DNA from 2 places in the Streptomyces sp. NPDC031670 genome. Region 1 is predicted to be linked to the other one. Evidence: riboswitches for the same ligand, from Rfam matches in the RefSeq annotation. Region 1 holds a riboswitch; the other holds the start of a gene.
The links. A riboswitch is a leader RNA that binds a small molecule or an ion and turns the genes downstream of it on or off. The one in region 1 is predicted to bind cyclic di-AMP.
Positions count from the first base shown of each region.

Region 2: it holds a riboswitch for cyclic di-AMP, as region 1 does, so the genes downstream of both, ACZ5ID_RS21475 (transglycosylase family protein) here and ACZ5ID_RS11520 (transglycosylase SLT domain-containing protein) in region 1, are expected to answer to the same signal.

Region 1 covers NZ_JBVILC010000004.1:450,300-453,689, reverse strand. The annotation lists gene ACZ5ID_RS11525 (oxidoreductase) at 155-1,057, shown strand; cyclic di-AMP (ydaO/yuaA leader) riboswitch at 1,409-1,593, shown strand; gene ACZ5ID_RS11520 (transglycosylase SLT domain-containing protein) at 1,598-2,431, shown strand; gene ACZ5ID_RS11515 (TetR/AcrR family transcriptional regulator) at 2,541-3,134, shown strand; gene ACZ5ID_RS11510 (LmeA family phospholipid-binding protein) at 3,128-3,390, shown strand, end outside.
Region 2 covers NZ_JBVILC010000011.1:89,605-92,994, forward strand. The annotation lists gene eno (phosphopyruvate hydratase) at 1-404, opposite strand, end outside; gene ACZ5ID_RS21475 (transglycosylase family protein) at 865-1,545, opposite strand; cyclic di-AMP (ydaO/yuaA leader) riboswitch at 1,548-1,684, opposite strand; gene ACZ5ID_RS21480 (transglycosylase family protein) at 2,004-2,999, opposite strand; gene ACZ5ID_RS21485 (cytochrome P450 family protein) at 3,132-3,390, opposite strand, start outside.

The sequences.
Region 1 (3,390 bases):
GCCGAAGGCGGAAGGAGGAATGGCCGAAGGGGAAAGCGTCCCATTGATCCCGTCGAGTTGATTGGGTCGTTGCGACCGATGATGCGGTTGGGCCCGTGCAGACCGTGGAGTTCGGGCATTCCCCTCACGCGGTCATGGATGGCAGACTGCGATCATGACTACGGAGACGATCGACGCGGCGGCAGCGGGCGCCTGGAAACTCGGTGACCTGTCGGTCAACCGCCTGGGATTCGGCGCGATGCGCCTGACCGGGAGCGCCGCATTCGACCTCGGTACACCGAGCGACCGCGAGCGGTCCCTCGGTGTACTGCGGCGCGCGGTCGAACTCGGCGTCAACCACATCGACACCGCCGCTTTCTACTTCTCCCGGGTCCGTTCCGCCAACGAACTGATCAACCGGGCGCTGGCGCCCTACCGGGACGATCTGGTCATCGTCACCAAGGTCGGCCCGGCGCGCGACGCGTCCGGCGCATGGCTCCCCTGGGCGACCCCGGAGCAACTGCGCGGCCAGGTGGAGGAGAACCTGCGCCAGCTCGGCCGCGACCACCTCGACGTGGTCAACCTGCGCCTCAACGGGCCCGGTTCGCTCGCCGAGCACTTCGGCGCACTGGCCGAGCTGCGCGAGGCGGGCCTCATCCGCCACCTGGGCATCTCCAACATCGGGCCCGAGCACCTGGCGGAGGCCCAGGCGATCGCGCCGGTGGTCTGTGTGCAGAACCGGTACGGGCTGGACAGCAGGCGTACGGGCTCCGACGAGGTGCTGCGCCTCTGCGGTGAACAGGGCATCGCGTTCGTCCCCTTCTTCGCCATCGCCGGCGAGGGGCGCGAGAGCGGGGCGGGGCACGGTGGCGGGGACGGCGAGGCGGTCCTCGCGGTCGCCCGCGCGCACGGGGCGACGCCCGCCCAGATCCGCCTCGCCTGGACGCTTCAGCAGGGCGCGCACGTGCTGGCCATCCCGGGGACCGGCAACCCGGACCATCTGGTGGAGAACGTGGCCGCGGGCGCGCTGCGGCTCACGGACGAGGAGATGGCACTGCTGGAGTCGCCGGACGCCTAGATGTCCGGAATGAGCCACGTACAGCCTTTTTCGTTCCTATGTCGTCAATCTATTCATTGGGAATGATAAAGGGGCTTAGCTTTTCTTTTGGGTGCCGCGAGGGGCTGTTCTTTCCCCCGTGGGTGTGCGGAGAAGTCCGCGTGAAGCCGCCAGGAAAAGTGAAGTGGGTCACTCGGGGTGTGCGTGGGCGCGCCCCGGTGACGCGCGTATTCCGTTCCGTGGAAGGCGAGTTGGGGATACGGGGAGAAGTGCGCCCGTATCCCCGTCCGCGGTGGATCTTTCTATCCGGCCGCGGAATGAATTCACGCTCTTGTTTCGGCCGGTCCTATTCGATTACGGTCTCGCTCAAATCCGGATGGACCGCCGAATCCTGCCGCTGTCCGGAAACCTCCCACACACGAAAAGGCAGGAGCGGGGGACCCAGGTAGTCGCCGGATCCGGATGACGGAACGGCTCGGGGTGAAGCCGCGTGCAGCGCGGCCGGGCAGCTCTCGCCCGAACCCGACAGCTCACCTCGCAGGCGAAGGAGAGGAATTCGCCATGCCTGCAAAGGGTAAGCACCGCCGCCCCAAGTCCAGCAGCCTGACCCGCGGTATCGCCGCCGCGGGCACGGGCGGCGCCGCGCTCATCATTCCGGTGATCGGCGCGACGAGCGCCGGTGCCGCACCCTCGGCTGCCCCCCACGCCGGCGCCGTGAGGGCCGCCTCCGCCGTCGCGGCCGTCAAGGGCGCGGTGTCCGCCAAGCCGATCGTCGCGGCCAGGGCCACCGCGGCGAAGGCTGCCCCGACGACCTACTCCGTCGTCGCGGGGGACACCCTCTCCAAGATCGCCCAGGACCTCGATGTGAGCGGCGGCTGGAAGAAGCTGTACCAGGACAACCGCCAGGCCATCGGCGGCAACCCGGCGCTGATCCATCCCGGCCTCGCACTGACGGTGGGTCAGAAGGCCAAGGCCGCCTCCGCCGGCCGCGCCGCCACCCCGGCCCGGGCCGACCGTTCGGCGCGGACGAGCGCGCCGCTCCAGCAGGCGAGCGCCACCGTGACGAAGGCGTACGGCAACGATCTGGACGGCTGGATCCGGCAGTCGCTGGACATCATGGCCCAGCACGGCATCCCCGGCTCCTACGACGGCATCTACCGCAATGTCATGCGCGAGTCGTCGGGCAACCCCTTCGCCATCAACAACTGGGACTCCAACGCCGTCGCCGGCACCCCCTCCAAGGGTCTGCTCCAGGTCATCGACCCCACCTTCCAGGCCTTCCACGTGCCCGGTACCTCGACGGACAGCTACGACCCCGTCGCCAACATCGTCGCCGCCTGCAACTACGCGGCGAAGACGTACGGCTCCATCGACAACGTGAACGGCGCCTACTGACCGAAGGCCTCCCGCTCCCTCCCTTTCGCGCGCGACCCTCAGACCATCTGGTCCATCAGGGACCAGATGGTCTGTTACGGTGGCGTGACCAGGCTCAGGGGAGGACCGCATGCCACGCCCGACGCGCGCCGAACTCGACGCCGAGATCATCGAGGCCGCCGCCGAGCTCTTCACCGCCCAGGGCTACCTCGGCACCTCGGTGCAGGAGATCGCGGACCGGGTCGGCTACTCCAAGACCGGGCTGCTGCACCGTTTCCCCTCCAAGGAACGACTGCTCGCGGCGACCCTCATCGGTCCGCTGACCGAGTTCGCCGCGTTGCGGGCCACCTGGGGCGCCCTGCCGCAGGGGCCCGAGCGCCATCTGCGGGCCTCGGCCGATCTCGTCGACCTGGCGCTGCGCCACCGCTCCCGGCTCGCCCTGCTCTTCAACTCCGGGCTGCCGGTACTGCCCGGCGCGCTCGCCGGGGTGGCGGGCATGGGAGATCTCGGCGACCACCGCACCGAGACGCTGGCCGCCTTCGCCGACGCGGACGACCTGGCGGGCACGATCCGGGCGCAGCTGGCCGTGACCGGCCTGGTCAGCACCGTCGCCGCCCGCCAGGACATACCGGACGAGCTGCTGCGCGCCCCGCTGCTGAGCGCCTTCCGTGCCGCGTGCGGGATCTGCGCGGACCCCGTGACCGGTGAGGGGGCCGCGTGCTGAGGGCGCGTGCCGTGGCGGGCCGGGCGCTGCGGGGGTGGCGCAAGTACGCCGTCGCCGTGGTGGTGCTGGCCGGGCTGGGCGTGGCGGGGGACCGGGCCGCAGCCGCCTGGACGGAACACCGTACGGCCGACGCGTTCCAGAAGGCCCAGGGGCTCACGACCGCACCCCATGTGGAGGTGCACGGTTTCCCCGTACTGACCCAGCTGGCCGGAGGCACGCTCGACCGCGTCGACATCGAGGCCTCCGGCATACCCGC
Region 2 (3,390 bases), on a different contig from region 1:
CCCAGGTAGCGGAAGAGCGGCAGGTCGCTGGCCTCGGAGGCGGCGTGGGCGACGGCGAGCGAGACGCCGAGGATGGCGTTGGCGCCGAGCGAGCCCTTGTTGTCCGTGGCGTCCAGGTCGAACATCGCCTGGTCGATCAGGCGCTGCTCGGTGGCGTCGTAGCCGACGAGCTCCGGGCCGATCTGCTCGATCACCGCGAGGACGGCCTTCTCGACGCCCTTGCCGTGGTAGCGGTTCGGGTCACCGTCGCGGAGCTCGATGGCCTCGAAGGCGCCGGTGGACGCGCCGGACGGAACGGCGGCACGACCCGTGCTGCCGTCGTCGAGGCCGACCTCGACCTCGACCGTGGGGTTGCCTCGGGAGTCCAGGATTTCCCGGGCTACGACGACGTCGATGGACGGCACGAGCATCTCCTTCTGGGATGTGACGCGGAAACGCCGGGCCGCTTGGTCCGGCACCCCTGAGCCTAACCGGCTCCGGGGCATCCACCAGCCGACCGACCGGCCCGTGGGACGAAACGGGGGGCAAAATGTTCCCGAACGAAACAAAGCCCCGCCCCGTGTGTGGTGCGGGGCGGGGTCCTTGCCCGGGGGTTCGCCCCCCCGGGGCCCCGGTTCAGCTGTCAGCTGAGTGGGGGGCCTGCGGGGCTCTGCGGGGTGCGGTGCGGGGCCCTGCGGGGTGCGGTGCGGATCCGTCTGCGGCCCGGTGGGGGCTGGTCGCGCAGTTCCCCGCGCCCCTTTGGGGGGCCGGGGGTGCGCCTTTGTCTGCCGACCGGCCTTGGCTTGGCGCGCAGTTCCCCGCGCCCCTGGGTACTCGGGGGCGCGGGGAACCGCTCGCTCAGCCACCTACGGGCCGCGGGTCGGGCTAGCTCAGGTGCAGCTGCTGGTTCACGTAGATCAGGTTCGCGTCCTTGACGACGTCCTTGTTCAGCTCGAACAGCTTCTCCCAGCCGCCCTTGACGCCGTGCGCCGAGGCGATGGAGCCCAGGGTGTCCCCAGCCTTCACCTTGTACTCGCCGTCGCCGGTCCTGACCGGCGCCGGACGGGACTCGCCGCGCGAGGCGGGGGCCGACTCGCGCTTCGGGGCGGGCGCCGCCTTGGGCGCGGCCTTCTTCGGCGCGGCCTTCGGCGTGGCCGAGGAGCCGGACGTGTCGACGTCGGCGGCCGACCCACCGGCGGTCAGGTTGCCCGCACCGGCGCAGGACCAGGCACCCGGCCCCTGCATGGCGAGCAGCTTCTCGGCCGTGGCGATCTGCTGGCCCTTGCTGGCCAGGTCGGCGCGGGAGGCGTACTGCGTGCCGCCCGCCGCGACCCAGGAGGACTGCGAGAACTGCAGACCGCCGTAGTAGCCGTTGCCGGTGTTGATGGACCAGTTGCCGCCGGACTCGCACTGGGCGACGGCGTCCCAGGTGGAGACGGAGGCGGCGGAGGCGGAGCCGGCGGCCATCAGCGGGGCGGCGACGGCGGCGCCGGTGACACCGGCCAGCGTGACGACTCGGACGGCCTTGGACGGGCGGCGGTGCTTGCCCTTGCCGGAAAGCAGCATGGAGTTCTCCTCACCGACGCCTGCGAGGTGAGCTGTCGGGTTCGGGCGAGTGAGTGGCCCGGCCGCGCCCAGTGGCGCGTCTTCACCCCAAGCCGTTCCCCGCCGCTTCGTACGTCTCGCCGTATGGCGTACGTCCCTCAACGGCCGGGCCCGGCGCTTACCTTGGGTCCCCCGCTCCTGCCTACGGCGCATCGAGCGTCGACTGTTCCCCGCGACCGGCGGCAGGATTCGGCGTTTCCGGTCGAAGGGGCCCGTGGTGACGAGCGCTTCGACCGTAAACACACCAACCCCTGATGTTCAAAGGGGCACATCAGGGAGAAATCGCCCCTCCCGGCTCTTCCGTAACCGCCGTTTCCGCAGGTCGGGGGCGTAACGCCCGTACCGGACGGACGGGACAGGGCAGTTGACGGAAAGAGACCCTTGTCTCACTTGCACAGAAGTGGACATAGGCCCCTGAACTACCCCTTGGCCGGGGCCGGGTTGTCCGTCTTCGCCGGGTTCAGATCAAGGTTCTGGCCAGGCAGGATGAGGTTCGGGTCGGCGCCGATCGTCTTCTCGTTCGCCTTGTAGAGCGCGGACCAGCCGCCCTCGACCTTGTGCGAGCGCGAGATGTCCCACAGGTTGTCGCCGGGGCGGACGGTGTAGTCGCCCTCGGCGGCCAGCACATCGCCCGACTCGCGTGACGCGGCGTCACCTCGCGAGGCGTGACGCCCCGCTTCATGCGTGTTGTCCGTATTGCCCGGCTCGGTGGTCGCGGGGGTGCCGGTCTCGGCCGGGTCCGGGGTGCCGCGGTGCTTGCCGCCAGAGGCGGAACCGGTGCCCGCGCCGGCGGTCCCGGCCGGGACGCCCGCGTCGGCGGAGCCGGGCCGGCCGCTCGCGCCCGTGGACGGCGCCGAGGACGCCGAGGGCGTCGTGGACCGCTTGGGAGCGGTGGAGGTCGACGGGGACGGCGTGGTGGACGCCGGCGGCTTCTTGGCGGGCGCCGACGGCGTGGCCGTGGTGTCCGGGGTCGCGGCCCCCTCCTCGGAGGGGACGTACGGCGAGGGCGAGGCGCCCGGGTCGACGGCCGGCGCGCCGCCGCCCGCGGTGAGCCCGGAGACCCCCGAGCAGCTGGTGAAGGCCTTCGGGCCCTTCGCCGCGAGCACCTTCTCGGCGACCGCTATCTGCTGCGCCCGGCTGGCCAGGTCGGCCCGCTCGGCGTACGCCGTGCCGCCGTAGTTCTGCCAGGTCTCCTGGGAGAACTGGAGCCCGCCGTACAGTCCGTTGCCGAAGTCGGCGCTCCACGCGCCGCCGCTCTCGCACTCCGCCACGCTGTCCCAGGTGGACGCGGTCGCGGCGCTCGCGCCGCTCGCCGCGAAGAGCGGAAGGGCGAGGGCCGAGCCGGTCACCCCCGCCGCGACGACGAGTGCGGGAGCCTGGCGGGGGCGGCGGTGCCGTCCGTTCCCGGAGCGCATGCTGTGGCCTTCCGTGTGACTACGTCTGTGACTGCCGGGCCGGGCGTTGCGCCTGGTTTGGCGAGTCGAGGGGTGAACGTAGCCGTACTCGAACGCTTGTCACAAGTCGATGCACCCGCGATAACGCCAAAGTCACAGTTTTGACGAACCGTCAGTTCTGGTGGGTGTGAACGCGACCGGAAGGGTGCGCAGTCCGCGCATGATCAGCCCGCCCCGCCAGCGCAAATCGGCAGGATCCGCCGCCAGCCGCAGGTCAGGAAGGCGCCGCAGCAAGGTGGCCAGCGCGGTCCTCGCCTCCAGTCTGGCCAGGGGCGCGCCCAGGCAGTAGTGGATGCCGTGGCCGTAGCCGAGGTGCTGGTTGTCGCGCCGGCCCAGGTCGAGCGTGTCCGGG